Regions from separate parts of the Cupriavidus sp. FW305-27 genome, predicted to be linked through region 1. Evidence: predicted binding sites of a transcription regulator. Region 1 holds the regulator's gene; each other region holds the start of a gene.
What was found. Region 1 encodes sigma-54, which starts transcription at its own class of promoters, with help from an activator protein. Its sites were predicted from a motif close to TGGCANGNAANCTGCTTT; they were not measured.
Positions count from the first base shown of each region.

Region 1 (5,639 bases):
ACTGAGCTGGCGCCGGACGGCAGCACCAAAATCCGCTTTACCGGCGAGCGCATGGTCCATTTCGAGGATGACCAGACCTACGAGGTGACCCGGCCCGCCATGCGCGCGTATGAGCCGGACCGCCCGCCGGTCACCGCCCGCGCCGATATGGGCCGCATGAACGCCGAGGGTTCGGTGATCGACCTGTACGGCAACGGCTTCGTCATGCGCCAGCAGGGCGTGGACGTGTCCAAGGACCCGCAGCTGACCGCCGCATCCAGTTATTTCCAGCTGCTGGTCAATGACGACATCGTCAAGACCGACAAGCCGGTCAAGCTGACGCGCGGCCCGTCGGTGATGACCGCCAACGGCCTGATCTTCAACAACGTCACGCGCGAAGTACAATTGCTCGGCAATGTACGCGGCACCATCATCACCGGGCCGACCCCTGGCCGCGCGCCGGGGTCCTGAGCCCCGGCCCGGGGGCCGCACCAACCCGCACCAACGTACCCAGACGCCCTCAAGCAACCCTGCCAACATGACTGCTTCCCTGACGACATCGTCCCGTCGACGCACCGCCCCGGCCCTGCTCGCCCTGGCCATGGCCTTCGGCCTGCTGGCCCAGCCCGCCCTGGCCGAGCGCGCGGACCGCGACAAGCCGATGGTGCTGGAGGCGGACAACGCCAGCTATGACGACGTCAAGCAGATCTATACGCTGACCGGCAATGTGGTGCTGACCAAGGGCACCATGATCCTGAAGTCCGACGCCGCCGAACTGCGCACCGATCCCGAGGGCTACCAGTTCGCGGTGGCCACCGCCAAGCCGGGCAAGCAGGCCTACATCCGGCAGAAGCGCGAAGGCGTCGACGAATACATCGACGGCTGGGGCGACCGCATCGAGTACGACGGCAAGCAGGAGTACTCCAAGCTGATCGGCAATGCCCGCATGGCGCGCCTGCAGGGCGCCAAGCAGGTCGACGAGATCCGCGGCGCGGTGCTGACCTACGACAGCCGCAAGGAGTTCTACACGGCTGCCGGCGGCGGTAGCGGCGATGCCGCGGCCGCCAATCCGTCCGGCCGCGTGCGCGCGGTGCTGTCGCCGCGCCAGGACCAGAAGGCCGGCGCCACGGGCAGCGGCGGCTCGCCGCTGGACCTGAAGCCGGCGCCCGCGCCTGCCAACAAACCCTGACGCCTGGCGCCGGCTGCGTGCATCGCATGCGGCCGGCGCCAGAAACGCCTGAACGCCAGACTGTGCCAATGACCGATACCGCAACCATCGCCGACAAGCCTTCCGTCGAAGCCTCCACCGTCCTTGCCGGCGGCAGCACGCTGGTCGTGCGCCACCTGAAGAAACGCTATGGCTCGCGCACGGTGGTCAAGGACGTCTCGCTCGACGTGAAGAGCGGCGAGGTGGTCGGCCTGCTCGGGCCCAACGGCGCGGGCAAGACCACCTCCTTCTACATGATCGTGGGCCTGGTGGCGCTGGACGAAGGCGATATCGTGCTCGACGGCGACCACATCAGCGGCCTGCCGATCCACGAGCGCGCGCGCATGGGGCTGTCGTACCTGCCGCAGGAAGCCTCGGTATTCCGCAAGCTCAACGTCGAAGAGAACATCCGCGCGGTGCTGGAGCTGCAGGTGAGCAACGGCAAGCCCCTGCCCAAGGCCGAGATCGAGCGCCGCCTGGATTCGCTGCTCGACGACCTGCAGATCGCGCACCTGCGCAACAACCCGGCGCTGTCGCTGTCGGGCGGCGAGCGCCGCCGCGTGGAAATCGCGCGCGCGCTGGCGTCGTCGCCGCGCTTCATCCTGCTGGACGAACCCTTCGCCGGCGTGGACCCGATCGCCGTGGGCGAGATCCAGCGCATCGTCAGCTTCCTCAAGGCACGCAATATCGGCGTGCTGATCACCGACCACAACGTGCGCGAGACGCTCGGCATCTGCGACCACGCCTACATCATCAGCGAAGGCACGGTGCTGGCCGCGGGCCAGCCCGAGGAAATCATCGCCAATGACGCAGTGCGGCGCGTCTACCTGGGCGAGAACTTCCGCATGTGATGCAGCGGCCTGCCATGGAGCGGCAGGCCTATTCGCGGGCGCACGTGGGCCTGCCACAGCCAGCAGCGATCAGACCGCATAAGCGATAGCAATTTCCGTTCCAACAACGGAAAGATGCGCATAGAATAGGTCGCATGAAACCGTCGCTACAGCTCCGCCTTTCCCAGCATCTGGCCCTGACCCCGCAACTGCAGCAGTCGATCCGGCTGCTGCAGCTTTCCACATTGGAACTGCAGCAAGAGGTCGAACAGGCACTGACGGAAAACCCTCTGCTCGAACGCGAGAACGACTGGATCGAAAGCCCGCTGCGCGTGGCGGCCGACGGCTCGGTCAACCTGCAGAGCGCACCGGCGCCCGCGCCGGCAGAGCCGCAGGGCAATGGCGAGGCCCGCGCCGACGGCGCGGCTGACGACGACAGCTATGGCGACAGCGGCAACGGCGACGACTATGGCAGCAGCGACTGGAGCCTGGACGACTTTGCCCGCCGCCCCCAGGGCGACGAGGACGAAAAAACGCCGATGCAGCTGCGCGAAGCCGAGCCCACGCTGCGCGAGTACCTGATGGAACAGCTCACGCCGCTGAAGATCTCGGCGCGCGACAAGGGCCTGGCCATCTTCCTGATCGAATCGCTCGACGACGATGGCTACCTGAGCGCATCGCTTGAGGAGATCTGCACGGAGTTGCCGGAAGAACTCGAGTTCGAGATCGAGGAGGTCCACGCCATCCTCACGCTGCTGCAGAGCTTCGACCCGCCCGGCGTGGGCGCGCGCAACGCCGCCGAGTGCCTGGCCCTGCAGTTGCGGCGCCTGACGCACCCGCAGCGCGAACTGGCCCTGAACATCGTGACCAACCACCTGGAGTTGCTCGCAGTACGCGACTACACGCGGCTGAAGAAGGCGCTGCAGGTGGATGAAGCGGCGCTGAAGTCCGCACACGAACTGATCCGCTCGCTGGCGCCCTACCCCGGCCATGCATACAGCCGCCCGGAGGCGGACTTCGTGGTGCCGGACGTGTTCGTGCGCAAGGGTGGCGGCGGCTGGATCGCGCAGCTCAATCCGGATGTGATGCCGAGGCTGCGCATCAATGACATGTATGCGCAAATCCTGCGTGGCGCAAAGGGTGAGTCCGGCACCGCCGGGCTGCAGCAGAAGCTGCAGGAGGCGCGCTGGCTGATCAAGAACATCCAGCAGAGGTTCGACACAATCCTGCGTGTCTCACAGGCCATTGTCGAGCGTCAAAAGAACTTTTTCAGCCACGGCGAAATCGCCATGCGCCCCTTGGTTTTGCGGGAGATTGCCGATACACTGGGTTTACACGAGTCAACCATCTCCCGGGTGACGACCAATAAATATATGGCAACGCCGATGGGTACTTTCGAACTGAAGTACTTCTTCGGCAGCCACGTGTCCACCGAAACCGGTGGCGCGGCTTCGTCAACGGCCATCCGCGCCTTGATCAAGCAACTGATAGGAGCCGAAGACCCGAGGAATCCCCTTTCCGACAGTCGCATTGCCGAACTGCTGGGCGAACAAGGCTTCGTTGTCGCACGCCGCACCGTTGCCAAGTATCGCGAAGCCCTGAAGATCCCCGCAGTCAATCTCCGCAAGTCTTTGTAGCCGAGCCCACCGCCTGCCTGGTGAGGCTCTTTCAGAAGGAGAAGCGCTATGAACTTCAAGATCAGTGGACACCACCTGGACATCACGCCCCCTCTGCGTGAGTACGTGGAAACGAAGCTGGAGCGAATCGTCAGGCATTTCGATCAAGTCATTGGCGTTAGTGTGCTGCTCTCTGTCGACAACCATAAGGAAAAGGACCGGCGTCAGTACGCGGAAATCAATCTACATCTCAAGGGCAAGGACATCTTTGTCGAAGCGCATCACGAAGACCTGTATGCAGCGATCGACGCACTCGTCGACAAGCTGGACCGTCAGGTGATCCGCTACAAGGATCGCGTGCAAGGCCACGACCGCGAAGCGGTCAAGTACCAGATGGCCGCAGCGCAAATGCAGCAATGACCGTGCCCGGCAGCCCCGCAGCGGGCTGCTGAATCAGGATTGAACAGGCAAGCCGCGCCAAGAAGCGCGGCTTTTTTGCGCCCTCGCGTTCCCGGTTGCCGCCGGCATGCCGCGCCCGCACTGGCGGCGCGCCCCGGCTGTGGCGCCGGAGCCGATGCTTTTCACCCGAATGAGCAAGGGTGTTCGCAAGCGCTGCGCCAAGGTGTATGCTGCGCCATACAAAGAGAGGGAATCCTGGCCGTGCCCCGCACCGGTGCACCGGCTCCCCGCCGCGGAGGCACCATTGCATCACCATGTATCTTTCTGCACCGGCTTGCCCCGTTGCGCTGCACAATGCGGGAGTAGTCGCTGCTCTATAATGGGCCGGACGCCTCCGGCCAGGCCAACGGCAGGCCGGAGCCAGCCCACTGCCCGGCGGAACGGTCCGCCCGCTAACTGAAATCCTGCGCATCGCCCATGAATCGTTTGGCCAAATTGCTGCCACCCGGCAACATCACCCTCGACGTCAGCGTCACCAGCAAGAAGCGTGTGTTCGAGCAGGCCGGGCTCCTCTTCGAGAACAACCATGGTGTGGCGCGCGCCATCGTGACGGACAACCTGTTCGCGCGCGAGTCGCTTGGATCCACCGGCCTGGGCGCCGGCGTGGCAATCCCGCACGGCCGCATCAAGGGCCTGAAGCAGCCGCTGGCCGCGTTCATGCGCCTGGCCGAACCAATTCCGTTCGAATCGCCCGATGGCAAGCCGGTATCGCTGCTGATCTTCCTGCTGGTGCCCGAACAGGCTACGCAGCAGCACCTGGAAATCCTGTCCGAAATCGCGCAACTGCTTTCCGACCGCGACATGCGTGAAGGGCTGGCCACGCTGCCCACGCCCGATGCCGTCCATCAGTTGCTGATCGCATGGCATCCCTGATCCCCTGATCCCTCAAGCGGGCCGGCACCAGACCGGGCAGGCGCCAAGGCGCTTCGCAAACCGCCCCACCAGTCATACCGCATGGAACTCACCGGCGTCACCTCCCAGTCCATCTTCGACGACAACGCAGCCGACATCAAACTCTCGTGGGTGGCCGGCCTGGAAGGTGCGGATCGCGCCTTCGATGTGGAGTTCGCCCGCGAAGCCACCTCCGCCGCCGACCTGGTGGGCCACCTGAATCTGATCCACCCCAACCGCATCCAGGTGCTCGGCAAGCCCGAGATCACTTATTACCAGCGGCTGGACGACGAGACCCGCAAGCGCCAGATGGGCGAGCTGATCCTGCTGGAGCCGCCCTTCCTGGTGATCGCCGACGGCATGGAGCCGCCGCCCGACCTGGAACTGCGCTGCACGCGCTCGTCCACGCCGCTGTTCACCACGCCGGTGTCGTCGGCCGCGGTGATCGACCACCTGCGCCTGTACCTGTCGCGTATCTCCGCGCCGCGCGTGACCATGCACGGGGTATTCCTCGACATCCTGGGCATGGGCGTGCTGATCATGGGCGAATCGGGCCTGGGCAAGAGCGAACTGGGCCTGGAACTGATCTCGCGCGGCCACGGGCTGGTGGCCGATGATGCCGTGGACTTCGTGCGCCTGGGGCCGGATTTCATTGAA
Region 1 covers NZ_JBYTAG010000065.1:14,200-19,838, forward strand. The annotation lists gene lptC (LPS export ABC transporter periplasmic protein LptC) at 1-450, shown strand, start outside; gene lptA (lipopolysaccharide transport periplasmic protein LptA) at 518-1,168, shown strand; gene lptB (LPS export ABC transporter ATP-binding protein) at 1,237-2,037, shown strand; gene AC3WRI_RS26010 (RNA polymerase factor sigma-54) at 2,172-3,653, shown strand; gene hpf (ribosome hibernation-promoting factor, HPF/YfiA family) at 3,702-4,052, shown strand; gene ptsN (PTS IIA-like nitrogen regulatory protein PtsN) at 4,509-4,964, shown strand; gene hprK (HPr(Ser) kinase/phosphatase) at 5,046-5,639, shown strand, end outside.

Region 2 (5,639 bases), on a different contig from region 1:
TGATTCCTTCAAGCCACCATCTGCACATGGCCGCCATCTGCGAACAGACCGGGCGCAACCTGGTGCTGGCGCATGAGGACGAGATCCGCGAGATCTTCAAGGATTGCGACCTCGGCGCGATCCCGCCGGTGGCGATGGCCTACGGCATGCAGACCTATGTGGACGACAGCCTGATGGCGCAGCCCGACGTGTATTTCGAAGGCGGCGACCACCAGGAACTGGTGCACATGAGCGGCGAGCAGTTCTCGAAGTTGATGTCGGACGCTGGGCACGGGCAGTTTTCGCGCCGCATGATGTAAGCGGCGCCTTTTATTGGCCACTGGACGGCCGCCACGCGGGTTGCTAACCCGCGTGGCGGCCGTTTTGCTGCTGGCGGGCGGGTGAGCGAGGGAGACGCTTCAGCCTTCAGGCAACGCCGGCACGCTGTCGTCCTTCAGGTCCACGCCCGAGCGGCCCAAAGCCGCCGCGCCGCGCAGCAGGAAGGCCAGCCGGTCGGCGGCCTGCGCATACGGCAGGCCTTCGGGGCGCACGTTGGAGATGCAGTTGCGCTCGGCATCGGTGCGGCCCGTGCGCGGCGCATGGGTCAGGTAGATGCCAAGGCTGTCGGGCGAACTCAGGCCCGGCCGTTCGCCGATCAGCATCACCACCTGGCGCGCGCCCAGCAGCTCGCCGATCTCGTCGCCCAACGCCACGCGCGACTGCTCGGCCACCACCACCGGGCCGATGCGCCATGTCAGCGGCAGGCGCGGGCGGGTGGCATCGAGCAACGGCAGCGCGTGCGTCTGCGTGGCCAGCGCGGACAGACCGTCGGCAACCACGAACACCACATCGGGCGCCTCGCCAGGGCGTGCCGCGGCCAGCCGCGCGCGGCTGGCATCGTCCAGGCGCCGGCCCAGGTCTGGGCGCCGCAGGTAGTGCGCGCGGTCCGGCGCGGCGCTGTGCACGGCAAGGTTCGGCACCCCCGCCGCATCCAGCGCCGCGGTGACCGCGCCCACGTCCAGCGGCAGGTGCACCGCATCGCGCGCCTGCGCATGGGCCAGCCCGAAGGCCAGCACCGCATCGGTGGTCTGGCTGTGGCCGGTACGGCCCAGCGCTACACGCGCGCGCGTGAACTGGCGCAGGCGTTGCCAGGGATCGGCATCGGTGTTGGCAGGATCGGCGGGAGGCGGGCGTCTGGCCATCATCGGCTGTACCTTACAGGCTGTGGGCCATCTGCAGCAGCGGCTGGCGCGCGGCGGGCTCGAGCAGCCTGCCGCTGGCATCGGCAATGCCCATGCGCTGCAGCCAGGCCTCGAACTCCGGCGCGGGGCGCAGCCCCAGCACCTCGCGCAGGTACAGCGCATCGTGGAACGAAGTGCTCTGGTAGTTGAGCATGATGTCGTCGGCGCCGGGCACGCCCATGATGAAATTGATTCCGGCCACGCCGAACAGCGTCAGCAGCGTGTCCATGTCGTCCTGGTCGGCCTCGGCATGGTTGGTGTAGCAGACGTCGCAGCCCATCGGCACCCCCATCAGCTTGCCGCAGAAGTGGTCTTCCAGACCGGCGCGGATGATCTGCTTGCCGTCGTACAGGTATTCGGGACCGATAAAGCCCACCACCGTATTGACCAGCAGCGGCGCGAACGCGCGCGCCACCGCGTAGGCGCGCGCCTCCATGGTCTGCTGGTCGACGCCGTGGTGCGCATTGGCCGACAGCGCGCTGCCCTGCCCGGTCTCGAAGTACATCAGGTTGTCGCCAACGGTGCCGCGCGCCAGCGCCTGCGCGGCGTCGTGCGCCTCGGCCAGCAGCGCCAGGCTGATGCCGAAGGCCGCATTGGCGCGCTCGCTGCCGGCCACCGACTGGAACACCAGATCCACCGGCGCGCCCTGCCCGATCGCGCGCAGGGTATTGGTGACGTGGGTCAGCACGCAGGATTGCGTGGGGATGTCGAAGCGGCTGCGCAGCTCGTCGATCATGCGCAGCAGCGAGACAATGGCGCCCAGGTTGTCCGAAGCCGGGTTGACGCCGATGGTGGCATCGCCGCAGCCATAGAGCAGCCCGTCGATGATCGACGCGGCAATGCCCTTGGGATCGTCGGTCGGGTGGTTGGGCTGCAGCCGCACCGAGAGCCGGCCCGGCAGCCCCACCGTGCTGCGAAAGCGCGTCACCACCTGGCACTTGCGCGCCACCGCCACCAGGTCCTGGTTGCGCATCAGCTTGCTGACCGCGGCGGCCATCTCCGGGGTGATGCCCGGCGCCACCCGCGCCAGCATGGCGCTGTCGGTTTCATGCAGCAGCAACCAGTTGCGCAGGTCGCCCACGGTAGTGGCGCCGATGGCGGCAAAGGCCGCGCCATCGTGCCGGTCCAGGATCAGGCGCGTGACCTCGTCGTCCTCGTACGGCACCAGCGCCTCGGTCAGGAACTGCTTGAGCGGCACCTCGGCCAGCGCCAGCCGCGCGGCCATCCGCTCCTGCTCGCTGGCCGCGGCAACGCCCGCCAGCGCGTCGCCGGAACGCGCCGGGCTGGCCCGGGCCAGTAGCGTGCGCAGGTCGGCAAAGACGTGGTGGTGGGTGCCGATGGTGTGGGTGTAGGCCATGCGTTCCGTTCCTGGACTCTGGAGAAAACGATGACAGCGGTGCGCCGGGCGCCTTGCCGGGCGCGATTCCCCCTAATATAGACAGCCTTTGCGTGTGCCGTGATGCCAACATCGCCTCAGCGCACACGGCCTGACTCAGGAACAACATCTGGATCGGCGAGAATCCAGAATAAATTTTGAGCAAATTGCATGCCGGAGACCCCGATGAAAGACCCAGACCCGACCGCCACCCCGCGCCTGCTGCCGGCCGCGTGGTACAGCGTCGGCACCGTCGCCTACCTGCTGACCGCCCTGGCGCTGTGGACCGTGCTCCACGCCAACCTGGTGGCGGCATTGCTGTCCGGCCTGCTGCTGTACTCGCTGGTGGACGTGCTGGCGCCGCGCCTGCAGCGCCTGCACCAGCGCCACGACGCCCTGGCCGTGGCCATCCTGTCGGCGCTGATCCTGCTGGGGCTGACGCTGGCGGGCTGGCTGCTGGTGCGCTTTGTCAGTGGCGAAGGCAATACCCTGGACGGGCTGCTCAACCATGTGGCCGACATCATCGACCGCTCGCGCGGGCAGATGCCGCCGTGGCTTAGCGATGCGCTGCCCAAGGGCGTGGACGAGCTGGCCAACACGCTGATCGAGACGCTGCGCGAGCATGCCGCGATGGCGCAGAAGCTGGGCGCCGAGGTGCTGCGCACGCTGGTGCATATCCTGATCGGGCTGGTGATCGGCGCGATGGTGGCGCTGTACCGCGCGGTGGTTCGGCCCAATCGCCGGCCGCTGGCCGCGGCGCTGGTGGCGCGCGCACGCACGCTGCAGCAGGCGTTCTCGCAGTTCATCTTCGCGCAGATCCAGATCTCCACCATCAACACCGTGCTGACGGCGATCTACCTGCTGCTGATGCTGCCGCTCTTTGGTGTGCACCTGCCGCTGACCAAGACGCTGGTGGTGATCACCTTCGTTGCCGGGCTGCTGCCGGTGCTGGGCAACCTGATTTCCAATACGGCCATCGTGGTGGCCTCGCTGTCGGTGTCGCTGCCGATCGCGGTGGCGTCGCTGGTGTTCCTGGTGGTGATCCACAAGCTGGAGTACTTCCTGAACGCGCGCATCATCGGTGCGCGCATCCAGGCCGCGGCGTGGGAACTGCTGATGGTGATGCTGCTGATGGAAACGCTGTTCGGCATCCCGGGCGTGATCGCCGGACCTATCTTCTATGCCTACCTGAAGCGGGAGCTGGCCGGCGCCGGACTGATCTGAGTGCCGCAGCCGGCTCGCCGCGGCGGTGGTAGGACCAATGCCTGCTCAGGCGCCGTCCTGCTCCACCCGGCTGCGCACGAAGTCGATATGGGTCTGCATGGCGGTGCGCGCCTCTTCCGGGCGGCGCGCGCAAATCGCATCGCACAGCGTGCGATGCTGCAGCAGCAACAGGTCTGACGCGCCGTCGTCCTGTTCGCGCAGGCCGGTGCCATTGATGGTGATGTGCTCGCGCAGCATGCCGATCACGCTGGTATGCAGGTGCAGGAACATGGTGTTGTGCGAGGCCTGGGCAATGGCGTCGTGCAGCTGCGCATCGGCATCGGCCTCTGCCTGCTTGTCGTCGGCGGCGCGCGCGCGTTCCAGCTCGGCCATCAGGGCGCGGATCCGCTTCACGTCAGCGGCATCCGCGCGCAGCGCCGCAAAATACGCGGTCGCGCCCTCCAGCACGCGGCGGAACTCCAGGATGTCGTCGCGCAGCGCGGGGTGGTCGGCCACCAGCTGGCCCCAGGGCGAGGCAATGCCGGCGCGCAGCTGGTCGGTGGCGTAGACCCCGGCACCGCGCCGGCTCTGCAGCAGGCCGCGCGCGGCCAGGCGCTGGATCGCCTCGCGCACGGTGTTGCGCGCCACCTCGTATTGCCCGGCCAGCACCCGCTCGGCCGGCAGCCGCGTGCCGGGCGGCCAGGTGCCGTCGAGCAGCGCGGTCTCGATCCGGCGCATGACCGACTCCACGCGTCCGCGGGTGCGCCCGTGCCTTGCTGCCGCTGCCGTCATGCCGTGTGTCCTCGCTCCTGAGCTTGCGCGCGTCGTCGGGCAGATTGGTCCAACCAATTTGTACCGCCGCGCGGAAGCGGGAATTATGCGCCGAAACGTGCGACCCCAGCACGTCCGGAGCGAGACATGAAGGATCGTCAGTACCCCACCGGCCCTGCCCCCACGCAGGCCTACCTGTTTGCCACCTGCCTGGTCGACATGTTCGTGCCGCAGGCCGGCCTCGACGCCGTGCGGTTGCTTGAACGCGAAGGGCTCACCGTGCACTTCCCGCGCGGCCAGAGTTGCTGCGGCCAGCCCGCCTACAGCAGCGGCAACCCCGACGCGGCCCGTGCGGTGGCGCGCGCCCAACTCGACCTGTTCAGCCAGCCCTGGCCGGTGATCGTGCCATCGGGCTCATGCGCGGGCATGATGCGCCACCACTGGCCGCAGCTCTTTGCCGACGATCCGGTGGCCGGCCCCAAGGCACTGGAACTGGCCGGACGCATCTATGAACTGGGCGAATTCCTGCTGCATGTGCTGAAGGTGGACTTTGGCGATGCCGCAGCGGCGGGCCAGGCGCAGGAGCGCATCGTGCTGCATACCTCGTGCGGCGCCCGTCGAGAAATGGGTACGCGCCAGCACGGCGTGGCCCTGGTCGACGCGCTGCCGGGCGTGACCCGCGTGGAGCATGAACGCGAGTCCGAGTGCTGCGGCTTCGGCGGCACCTTCTCGCTCAAGCATCCCGATATCTCCGGCGCCATGGTGCGCGACAAGGTGGCCTCGGCCTGCGCCACCGGTTGCGACCGGCTGGTCTCGGCCGACTGCGGCTGCCTGCTCAATATCGGCCATACCGCGGCGCATGACCGCGCCCCGCTGCAGGTGGAGCACCTGGCCACCTTCCTGTGGCGCCGTAGCGGAGGTGCCGCATGAGCACGCCCGGCGCCCGCGAACGCATGCTCGGCCGGCTGCGCGCCGCCGCGCCTGCACCGTCCCCAGGCACCGCGGAACTCGACCGCCGCATCGACGGCCATTTCGAGGCACGCCGCCATGGCACGCCAGCCGTTGGCGAA
Region 2 covers NZ_JBYTAG010000021.1:61,018-66,656, forward strand. The annotation lists gene AC3WRI_RS12700 (aminoacyl-tRNA deacylase) at 1-299, shown strand, start outside; gene eutC (ethanolamine ammonia-lyase subunit EutC) at 399-1,184, opposite strand; gene AC3WRI_RS12710 (ethanolamine ammonia-lyase subunit EutB) at 1,195-2,577, opposite strand; gene AC3WRI_RS12715 (AI-2E family transporter) at 2,782-3,819, shown strand; gene AC3WRI_RS12720 (FadR/GntR family transcriptional regulator) at 3,865-4,536, opposite strand; gene AC3WRI_RS12725 ((Fe-S)-binding protein) at 4,717-5,499, shown strand; gene AC3WRI_RS12730 (LutC/YkgG family protein) at 5,496-5,639, shown strand, end outside.
Region 2: a site for sigma-54 is predicted at 2,755-2,772, ahead of AC3WRI_RS12710 (ethanolamine ammonia-lyase subunit EutB). Genes of this name have one in related genera too.

Region 3 (5,639 bases), on a different contig from region 1:
GGGTTCCTTGCCGGCATGCCGGCATCGTCAAGACAGTCGCCGGCCTCAGCTGGCACTCAACACCCACTCCGCCAGTTTCTTCGCATCGTCCTCAGCAAGGCTGCCATGCGGCGGCATCGGAATCCGCCCCCACGCGCCCTTGCCGCCTTCGCGGATCTTCTTTGCCAGCCGCTCCGCCGCCTGGCTGTCGCCCTTGTACTTGGCAGCCACCTCGGCAAACCCCGGGCCCACCAGCTTTGACTGCATGCCATGGCAGGAAAAGCAGCCGCTCTTGTCGGCCAGGGCCTGCATGTCGGCGGCCGTGCCGGCCAGCGCCGCGCCCGGCAGCAGCGCCGAAGCCACCGCCAGCGCCATCCATTCCTTCTTCATACCTGAGTCCCGTTTCATCCTGTTGCACCCGCGCCCGGCGCCCGCATCGCACCCATGATGCGATGCGGGCGCCTGGCAGTGTCATCTCCCGCCAGCTCAGCTCTTGTGCAGCTTGAACACCCACACCGAGCCGCCCTGCTCCAGGAAGTTCACGCGCTTGGCCACCTCGCCGCCCCACAGCGGCACCGCGCCGCCCCAGCCGGACACCACCGCCACGTACTGCTCGCCGTTCTCTTCCCAGGTGACCGGGGGCGCCACCACGCCGCTGCCGGTCTGGAACTGCCACAGCTCCTTGCCGGTCCTGGCGTCGGCCGCCTTCAGGTAGCCTTCCGGCGTGCCCCAGAACACCAGCCCGCCGGCGGTGGTCATCACCCCGCCCCACAGCGGCGCGCTGTTCTTGACCTCCCACATGATCTTGCCGCTCTTGGGGTTGATGGCCCGCAGCGTGCCGATATAGTCCTCGTTCAGCGGACGGATGGTGAAACCCGCGCCCAGGAAGGCAGCGCCCTTCTTGTAGCTGATGGGCTCGTTCCAGATATCCATGCCCCACTCGTTGGCGGGCACGTAGAACAGGCCGGTCTGCGGGCTGTAGGCCATCGGCTGCTGGTTCTTGCCGCCAAGGAAGCCCGGCGCGGCAAACACGGACTTGCCCTTCTTCTCGTCGCTGCCGGCGGCGGGGTCGCCGGGGCGGCCTTCGGCGATGTAGTTGGGGCGGCCGCTCTTCAGGTCGATGCCGGTGGCCCAGGTGATCTTCCTGACGAAGGGGAAGGCGTTGACCAGCTTGCCGCTGGCCGCGTCGTTGACGTAGAAGAAGCCATTGCGGTCGGCCTTGCCGCCCATGCGCTTGCCGTCCAGGTCGAAGGTCACGAACTCATTGACGCCATCGAAATCCCAGCCGTCGTTCGGGGTGTTCTGGTAGTGCCAGGCGATCTTGCCGGTGGCGGGATCCAGCGCCACCGTCGAGGCCGAGTAGAGGTTGTCGCCCTTGCGGATATGGCTGTTCCACGGCCCCGGATTGCCGGTGCCGAAGTACACCAGCCCGGTGGCCGGATCGTAGGTGCCGCCCAGCCAGGTGGCGGCGCCGCCGGTCTTCCAGGTCTCGCCCGGCCAGCTTGCGTTGGCGGTGCCGGTCACGCCGTTCTCGGTCTTGTTGCCGTCCTTGTCGTACTTGTAGCCCATATGGCCTTCGACCACCGGCCGCGACCACACCAGCTGCCCGGTCTTGGCATCGCGTGCGTCGACCCGGCCCACCACGCCGAACTCGCCGCCCGAGATGCCGGTCAGCACCATGCCCTTGACGATCATGGGCGCCGCCGTGTACGAATAGCCGGCGGCGTAGTCCTCCAGCTTCTCCTTCCACACCACCTTGCCGGTCTTCTGGTCCAGCGCCACCAGCTGCGCATCGAGCGTGCCGAAGATCACCAGGTTGTCGTAGAGTGCCGCACCGCGGTTCACCACGTCGCAGCACGGCATGATGCCTTCGGGCAGCCGGTGCTCATACTTCCAGAGCTTGCGCCCGGTCTTCAGGTCCAGCGCATAGATGCGCGAATACGAGGCCGTCACGAACATCTTGCCGTCATGGATCAGCGGCTGCGATTCCTGCCCGCGCTGCTTCTCGCCGCCAAACGAGAACGACCACGCCGGCACCAGCTGCCCGACGTTCTTCGTATTGATGCGCGACAGCGTGGAATAGCGCTGGCCTTGCGGGCCCATGCCCCACGACAACACATCGCCGGGGCTCTTTGCGTCGTTCTCGATCATGGCATCGGTCACAGCCGCCTGCGCGGCCAGACTGGCCGCGGCAGCCGCAACCGCCATCACTACTCGTAACGTCCTCATTGCCATCTCCTCTCTTGTTTTGGGTTTCCCAGGTGCGCCACTGCGCCACCCACCAGACACGCCTTTGGCAATTCCCATGCCAGTCGCATCCCCGCACCAGCACGCCGGTTGCGGCCCGGTTGCGTGATGACGGCCGTGCCAGCGCGCAACACTGCGTTGCAGTTGCTCCAGAACTGAACAGCCCGCCTCGGCTGGCCAGCGTCAGTGGCCAAGCGCGGCTTCCTCACGCGCCGGGTAGAGATGGCCGACGTTGCGCAGGTACTCCGCGGGCATCGCGGCCCAGTGCGCGTAGGGCTGCGGCACCGGCATCGCCATGACCTCGGCCAGGTCCCGCCCCTGCGCCGCGGCCTCGCGCAGGCGCGTGTCCAGCCATTGCAGGTAGCCGCGCGTCTGCGCGATGGCCTCAGCGCCGCCGCCGGCCGCAGGCACTGGCCCGTGGCTGGGGACCAGCACGCGCGCCCCGCTGTCGGCCAGCAGCGCCTGCAGCCGGCCCAGGCTGGCCAGCCAGCGGCCGATATCCGCGTGCGGCGTGGTCGGAATGCGTTGCCGGAACACCAGCCCGCCGGCAAAGACCACGCCCGCGCTGTGGTCCAGCACCACCAGGTCGTCGCCGGTATGGCCGTCCAGGCGCACCATCTCCAGCGTATGGCGCCCGATCGTGAGCCGGCCCGGCGCCAGCGCGTGCGCAGCCGGCACGGGCTCGGTGCCGCGCATCCAGTCGCCGCACAGGCGGTAGAGGTTGTCGGCATAAGCGGCGCCCTCGCGCCGCGCCCCGTCGATGGTGCCGGCCAGGGCGCTGCCGCCCACATCGGCATAGGCCTGGTTGCCGAAGAAATAGTCGGGATGCAGGTTCAGGTTCAGCACCAGCCGCACCGGGGCGGCCGTGACCGATGCAATCGCCTTGCGCTGCTGCTCGCCATACAGCCGCGACGGGCCGGTGTTGATGACCACCACCCCGTCGCCGGTGTCGATAAACGCCGTATTGATGATGTTGCAGCCGTTGCCGGCCGCGAAGTCGGCATTGGAGCCTTCCAGCAGCCACACGCCCGCGGCGATCTCGCGCGGGGCCAGGCGGTAGTCAGGAGGCTGCAGCGCGGCCTGCTGGGCGAGTGCCGGCGGCACGGGCTGGCCCGCCAGGCATAGCAGCAACCACAGTAGCAATCGTCGCTTCATGGCGATACCCGCGCCGCGATGCGGTTGCCGTTGTTGTCGTGGCCGGCCACCGTCATGCCCGGCGGCACGGCATCGCGCAGGTCGAAGGAGAAAATCGGGTTCTCGGCAACCGGCTCATGCAGCGTCAGTCGCAGCAGCGGCTGCCGGGCCGCGTCGGCCAGGACCAGGGTCTCGATATGGAACGCCGGGATGCCCGCCGCCAGGCCGGTATCCATCGGATGCATCACGCGCAGCCGCACGCGTGCCGCGGCCCCGCCGAAGCCCGGGAACACGCGCGCGTCCACGCGGTTGAGCGTGCGGCTCCAGCTGCCGTCGCGGCGCGTGGCGCCGGGCACCGTGCAGCCCCCGCCGCCGGCATCGACCAGCACGCTGCCGACATGCCAGGTGCCATCGCGCGTGCGCGCCGCCACCCGCACCGGCGATGCCTGTTCCAGCTTGAAGCGGAACGACAGCGACGGGCGCACCCGCAGCGGTTCGAACGCCAGCACCTCGCGGATCGGGTTGCGGTCCACCGCCACCACGATGCGATCCACTTCGCCCAGCGCCGAGGCATCGAAGGCGATCGGCACGCGCATGGGGTCTTCCGCAAACGCCGGCCCGGTCACCCTGACGCGGCTGTCGAACACCACCGGGCCAGACTGCAGCAGCTCCTTGTGGATCCAGGCCCATTGCGGCGACTGCAGCGGATCGCTGTGCGCGATGACGGCGCCCGCTGCCCCGGCAGCCGCTACCGCCGCACTGGCCAGGCCCAGTGCGGCCGCCATCAGCAGGAGCATGCCCCACGTCCGCCGCCTCATGCCTGCTGCCCCCGGCGCGCCATGCCGCGCTGCGGGTCGTAGCCCTGCAGCGCCAGCGCGAAGAACACCACCGCGCTGCCCGCCACCACCGCCAGGCTCAGCGGCGCCACCTGCCCGTACAGCGCAAAGCGGATCGCCTCGACCGCGTGGGTGAAGGGATTGAAGCGGGCCAGCTGGTACACCAGCTCCGCGCCCGACTCCTGCAGCTTCCACAGTGGATACAGCGCCGAGCTGATGAAGAACATCGGGAAGATCACGAAGTTCATGGTGCCGGCAAAGTTCTCGAGCTGGCGCACATGGACCGACAGCAGCAGGCCCAGCGCACCCAGCATCAGCGCGGCCAGCGCCATGGCGCCCGTCGCCGCCAGCAGGTGCAGGGACTCGAAGCGGATGCCGAAGGCCATCGCCACCAGCAGGAACGCGGCCATCTGCAGCAGCGACAGCACCGTACCCGCCGCAAGCTTGCAAGCCAGCAGCCAGCCCCGCGGCAGCGGCGCGGTCAGCAGCAGCCGCATCACGCCCATCTCGCGGTCGTACACCATGGCCAGCGACGACTGCATGCCGTTGAACAGCGCGATCATGCCCAGCAGTCCGGGCGCCACGTAGACCTTGTATTCGATGTAGGTGTCGTAGGGCGGCGCAATGGCGACGCCCAGCGCGTTCTGGAAGCCCGCGGCAAACACCAGCAGCCACAGCAGCGGGCGCACCAGCGACGACAGCAGGCGCCCGGGCTGGCGCAGGTACTTGCGCAGCTCGCGCCCGCAAACCGCGCGCAGCGCGCGCCAGCGATGGATCAGGATGGAGGCCATGGGTGCGCTACGCGGATGGGGCCCGGCATGCCGTGTCGGCTTCATCGGCGCCCAGGGTGTCGAGGTTGTTCTTCGGATGCAACACGCCTTCCACCGGGGCCATGCCGGCCACGCCGTCGGGGTGGGCCAGCAACACCGGCTGGCGCAGCTGGCGGTCCCAGCGGCGGAACGACAGCGGCGGCCCCTTGAAGCCGTCCACCACCACCTGCCCGGCGGCAAGCGCCTGCGCCTGTCCGGCAAACCCGGCCCCGGGCAGGCGCGCCACGCTCTCGGCAATGGCCTTGACCGCCACCCAGGCAGCCCAGTCGTAGCCGGTCATCGGACGGCCCGCCGCGCGCATGAAGCGCCGGTTGAGCTGCGGCCCGCCATTGCGCTCCCAGGCCCAGTGCCACGCCTGCGCGCCCAGCCCGCCGGCGCCCACCACCGGGCGCGGCAGCAGCGTGGCGTAGGGCACGCCGCGGGCGAACTCGCCGTCGGCATCGGCCACCACCACCACGTCATAGTCCACGCCGCCGGTCAGCAGGCCGAGGTTGGCCTGGTCGCGCTCACGCGGGTCGTTGGACAGCCGGAAGGCGCGCTGCGCCGACCAGGCAATGCCAAAGCGCCGCGCCGACGCCACCAGCGCGTCGCGCTGCGCCGCATCGGCCGCGGA
Region 3 covers NZ_JBYTAG010000011.1:23,300-28,938, forward strand. The annotation lists gene AC3WRI_RS07395 (c-type cytochrome) at 46-369, opposite strand; gene AC3WRI_RS07400 (PQQ-dependent methanol/ethanol family dehydrogenase) at 466-2,208, opposite strand; gene AC3WRI_RS07405 (quinoprotein relay system zinc metallohydrolase 1) at 2,410-3,381, opposite strand; gene AC3WRI_RS07410 (quinoprotein dehydrogenase-associated SoxYZ-like carrier) at 3,378-4,157, opposite strand; gene AC3WRI_RS07415 (ABC transporter permease) at 4,175-4,987, opposite strand; gene AC3WRI_RS07420 (type 1 periplasmic-binding domain-containing protein) at 4,995-5,639, opposite strand, start outside.
Region 3: a site for sigma-54 is predicted at 2,273-2,290, ahead of AC3WRI_RS07400 (PQQ-dependent methanol/ethanol family dehydrogenase). Genes of this name have one in related genera too.

Region 4 (5,639 bases), on a different contig from region 1:
CGGCGCGCGCGACGTGGCGTTCCCGTTCCTGAACACGCTGTCGTTCTGGCTGTTCGTGTCGGGCGCCATGCTGGTCAATGTCTCGCTGGGCGTCGGTGAATTCGCCAAGACCGGCTGGCTGGCCTACCCGCCGCTGTCGGGACTGGACTTCAGCCCGGGTGTGGGGGTGGACTACTACCTCTGGAGCTTGCAGATCTCGGGCCTGGGCACCTTGCTGACCGGCGTGAACTTCCTGGTGACGATCCTGCGCATGCGCGCGCCGGGCATGACGCTGATGCGCATGCCGGTGTTCACCTGGACCGCGCTGTGCACCAACGTGCTGATCGTGGCCGCTTTCCCGGTGCTGACCGTGACCCTGGCGCTGCTGGGCCTGGACCGCTACGTCGGTACCCACTTCTTCACGAACGACGGTGGCGGCAACGCCATGATGTACGTGAACCTGATCTGGATCTGGGGCCACCCCGAGGTGTACATCCTGATCCTGCCGGCGTTCGGCATCTTCTCTGAAGTGATCGCCACGTTCTCGGGCAAGAAGCTGTTCGGCTACAAGGGCATGGTGTACGCGACCGCCGCGATCATGGTGCTGTCGTTCATCGTGTGGCTGCACCACTTCTTCACGATGGGCTCGGGCGCCAACGTCAACGCGTTCTTCGGCATCACCACCATGATCATCTCCATCCCGACCGGGGTGAAGATCTTCAACTGGCTGTTCACCATGTACCGCGGCCGGGTCCAGATGACCTCGCCGGTGCTGTGGACGCTGGGCTTCATGATCACCTTCGTGATCGGCGGCATGACCGGCGTGCTGATGGCCGTGCCGGCCGCTGACTTCGTGCTGCACAACAGCCTGTTCCTGATCGCCCACTTCCACAACGTGATCATCGGCGGCGTGCTGTTCGGCTACCTGGCCGGCATCACCTACTGGTGGCCGAAGGCGTTCGGCTTCACGCTGAACGAGCGCCTGGGCAAGTGCGCCTTCTGGTGCTGGCTGGTCGGCTTCTACTTCGCCTTCATGCCGCTGTACGTGCTGGGCCTGATGGGCATGACCCGCCGCCTGAACCACACCGACAACCCGGCCTGGACGCCGTGGCTGTACCTGGCCGTCGTGGGCGTGGTGTTCGTGGCGCTGGGCATCTTCTTCCAGGTGCTGCAGATCGTGGTGTCGATCCGCGACCGCAAGAAGCTGGCCGACGTGACCGGCGACCCGTGGGGCGGCCGTACCCTGGAGTGGGCCACCTCGTCGCCGCCGCCGTTCTACAACTTCGCGCACACCCCGGTGGTGCGTGACCTGGACGCGTTCTCCGACATGAAGGCCCGTGGCGAGACGCTGCCGACCGAAGGCTACGAGAAGATCCACATGCCCAAGAACACGGGCGCGGGCTTCATCATCGGCGCCTTCAGCCTGGTGTTCGGCTTTGCCCTGACCTGGCATATCTGGTGGATGGCCATCGTTGGCCTGGTGGGCATGGTGTGGGCGTTTATCCACCGCAGCAACGACGACCATATCGACTACTACGTGCCGGCCACCGAGGTCGAGCAGATCGAAACGCGCCATCTGCAGCGCATTGCTTCGCAAGCCTGAGAACCATGTCGACTCAAGTCCTAGACCGCATCCCCGCGCAGGCCGGCGCACCGGCCAAAGCCGACGCGCATGGCCATGACCATGCGCACCACGATACCAGTGCCAATACGGTGTATGGCTTCTGGATCTATCTGATGAGCGACTGCATCATCTTCGCCGGACTGTTCGCGGCCTTCGCCGTGCTGCGCGGCGAACTGGCAGGCGGCCCGTCGGCGAAGGAGCTGTTCGAGCTCAACTATGTGCTGGTGGAGACCTTCATCCTGCTGTTCTCCTCGATCACGTACGGCATGGCGATGATCTCGCTGCAGAACCGCAGCCTGAGCCGCGTGCAGGTGTGGCTCGGCGTCACGTTCCTGCTGGGCGCGGCGTTCATGGCGATGGAAATCAACGAATTCCATCACCTGATCGCCGAAGGCGCCGGCCCGGGCCGCAGCGCTTTCCTGTCGTCGTTCTTCACGCTGGTCGGCACCCACGGCCTGCACGTCGCCAGCGGCATGCTGTGGATGATCGTGCTGATGTGGCAACTGTCGAAGAAGGGCATCACCCCGACCCTGAGCAAGCGCCTGATGTGCCTGTCGCTGTTCTGGCACTTCCTGGACGTGGTCTGGATCGGCGTGTTTACCGTGGTCTACCTGATGGGACATCTGTGATGGCACAACACAACGCACCGGCGGCGCACGGCGCCCACGACTCGCACGACTCGCACGCGGGTCATGACACCCACGCCAGCTTCAAGTCGTACGCAATCGGCTTCATCCTGGCCGTGATCCTGACCGTGATCCCGTTCAAGCTCGTGATGGACGGCAGCATGGACAAGGGCACCATCCTCTGGATCATCCTCGGCATGGCCGCGGTCCAGATCCTGGTCCACCTGAAGTACTTCCTGCACCTGGACACGTCCTCCGAGCAGCGCAGCAACGTGATCGCGCTGCTGTTCACGGCGCTGATCCTGGTGATCGTGGTGGCGGGTTCGCTGTGGATCATGCACAACCTGAATGCCAACATGATGGTGATGTAAGGACCAACGTCCTGGCATCGAGAGCGGGGCCCTGCAAGGGGCCCCGTTTTTTTTGCCCGTCGCCTGCCTTGGGGCGTGGTGCCCGGCCTTGGTGCGGGGACGCGCATCGCCTGGTGCCTTGCGCATGCCGCCCGCACGGAATTGCGCAGATGCACGGGAGTGGTGCGTGCGCCGCCCGCACTGCTCTGGTGCGGATGCGCGATCGCGGGCGGCGGCAGCGCCTGCGCGCCGCGCCAGCACGCCATCTGCCGGGGGTGCGGTGGGTATCAGGCGGCCTGCCTCCATGGCACGCTAGTTGCAGAAGCATCACCCGGGGAGCGTAGTCCCTGACTAACACCATAAACGGGAGCTGCAAATGCAACGACGTGACATGCTGAAGCTGTCGGCGATAGCCGCCGCGGCAATGATCGGTACCAGCCCGCTGGCCATGGCGCAGTCCAAGGAACCGATCAAGGTCGGTATCCTGCACTCGCTGTCCGGCACCATGGCCATTTCGGAGACGTCGCTGAAGGACGTGGCGCTGATGACCATCGACGAGATCAACAAGAGCGGCGGCGTGCTGGGGCGCAAGCTGGAGCCGGTGGTGGTGGATCCCGCCTCGAACTGGCCGCTGTTCGCGGAAAAGGCGCGCCAGCTGATCACCAAGGACAAGGTCGCGGTGACCTTCGGCTGCTGGACCTCGGTGTCGCGCAAATCCGTGCTGCCGGTCTACGAAGAGCTGAACTCGCTGCTGTTCTACCCGGTGCAGTATGAAGGCGAAGAGATGTCGAAGAACGTCTTCTACACCGGTGCAGCGCCCAACCAGCAGGCCATTCCGGCGGTGGAATACCTGATGAGCAAGGAAGGCGGCGGCGCCAAGCGCTTCTTCCTGCTGGGCACGGACTACGTCTACCCGCGCACCACCAACAAGATCCTGCGCGCGTTCCTGAAGAGCAAGGGCGTGGCCGACAAGGACATCGAAGAGGTCTACACCCCGTTTGGCCACAGCGACTACCAGACCATCGTCGCCAATATCAAGAAGTTCTCGCAGGGCGGCAAGACCGCGGTGATCTCCACCATCAACGGCGACTCCAACGTGCCGTTCTACAAGGAACTTGGCAACGCCGGGCTGAAGGCCAAGGACGTGCCGGTGGTGGCGTTCTCGGTGGGTGAGGAGGAACTGCGCGGCATCGATACCAAGCCACTGGTGGGCCACCTGGCCGCATGGAACTACTTCATGTCGGTCAAGAACCCCGAGAACGACGCCTTTCGCAAGCAGTGGGCGGCATGGGTCAAGGCCAACAACCTGCCCGGCGGCGACAAGCGTGTGACCAACGACCCGATGGAAGCCACCTACGTGGGCATCCATATGTGGGCGCAGGCCGTGAAGAAGGCTGGCACCACCGATACCAACAAGGTGCGCGCCGCCATGTACGGCCAGACCTTCAAGGCACCGGACGGCTTCACGCTGACCATGGGCGAGAACCACCATTTGTACAAGCCGGTGATGATCGGCGAAGTGAAGGGCGACGGCCAGTTCTCGGTGGTGTGGAAGACGCCGAAGGCGGTGCGCGCGCAGCCGTGGAGCCCGTTCATCGCGGGTAATGAAGGCAAGCCGGACAAGGTGATGTAAGCCGGGCCACCCGCTGCCGGTTGGCTCCCCTCTCCCGCTTGCGGGAGAGGGGCTGGGGGAGAGGGCTGGCGCTTGCCAGCCAGATGGCACTCGCTTCGTCATGGACACCTGCCTTCTCCCCAAACACTTATTCCGCAACTCGCCAGCACCTATGCGCAATCCCTTATCCGTTTCCATCCTGCCATGGCTGCGCGCCCTGCTGGCGGCGCTGCTGCTGGCGGCTGCGCCGTGGGCCGCGGCGCTGACGCAGGCCGACCTGAAGCCGCTGGCCGAAGACGATTTCGATGCCAAGACCGCGGCGCTGACCGCGCTGGCCAAGGCCCCGCCGGAACAGGCCGGCCCGATCCTGAAGGCCTTGCAGGACGACGCGCTGCAATATGCGCCGTCGGTCGGCATGGTGCGCCAGGATGGCGACAAGACCGTCGATGCTGTCACGGGCAAGCCGGTCGCGGTGAAAGCCGACGAGCTCGAATCCCTGACCCTGAACAACAGCCTGCGCGCGCTGGTCGACAGCGCCGCCAGCAGCCTGCTGCTGCAGTCGCCCGATATCGCGGTGCGCGCGCAGGCCATCGCCACGCTGCGCGACCAGCCCGAGAGCGCCTCGCGCGCCGCGGTCGAAGCCGCCCGCAAGAACGAGGCCGATGCCGGACTGCGCACCAGCCTGGACGTGATCTGGGCCAACCTGGTGCTGGCCGAGCCGGCCGATCCCGCAGCGCATGACGCGAGGCTTGAAGCCATCCGCATCCTCGGCAGCGACAGCAACCCGCAGAGCCGCCAGAAGCTGGCGCCGCTGGTGGAGCGCGACAGCGCCGGCAACTACCGCGAGCCCGATGCCGACGTGCGCCTGGCCGCGCAGCAGGCGCTGGACACGCTGCGCAGCGACCAGCGCCGCGCCGAGCTGATCGGCAACCTGTTCGCCGGCCTGAGCCTGGGCAGCGTGCTGCTGCTGGCCGCGCTCGGGCTGGCCATCACTTATGGCCTGATCGGCGTCATCAACATGGCGCACGGTGAATTCCTGATGATCGGCGCCTATGCCACCTACGTGGTGCAGTCGCTGTTCCGCGCCTACGCGCCGGGTGCGTTCGACTGGTACCTGCCGGCGGCGCTGCCGGCCTCGTTCCTGGCCGCCGCGCTGGTGGGCTTCGTGCTCGAGCGGCTGGTGCTGCGCCACCTGTACGGCCGCCCGCTGGAAACGCTGCTGGCCACCTTCGGCGTGAGCCTGCTGCTGATGCAGGCGGTGCGCACGCTGTTCGGCGCGCAGAACGTGGAAGTGGCCAACCCGGCGTGGATGAGCGGCGGCATCGAATGGATGCCGGGCCTGGTGATCCCGTACAACCGCATCGTCATCATCCTGTTCGCGCTGGCGGTGGTGGCGGTGGCGTGGGCGGTGCTGAACCGCACGCGGCTGGGGCTGTTCGTGCGCGCCA
Region 4 covers NZ_JBYTAG010000031.1:40,172-45,810, forward strand. The annotation lists gene cyoB (cytochrome o ubiquinol oxidase subunit I) at 1-1,582, shown strand, start outside; gene cyoC (cytochrome o ubiquinol oxidase subunit III) at 1,588-2,232, shown strand; gene cyoD (cytochrome o ubiquinol oxidase subunit IV) at 2,232-2,600, shown strand; gene urtA (urea ABC transporter substrate-binding protein) at 2,956-4,212, shown strand; gene urtB (urea ABC transporter permease subunit UrtB) at 4,364-5,639, shown strand, end outside.
Region 4: a site for sigma-54 is predicted at 2,885-2,902, ahead of urtA (urea ABC transporter substrate-binding protein). Genes of this name have one in related genera too.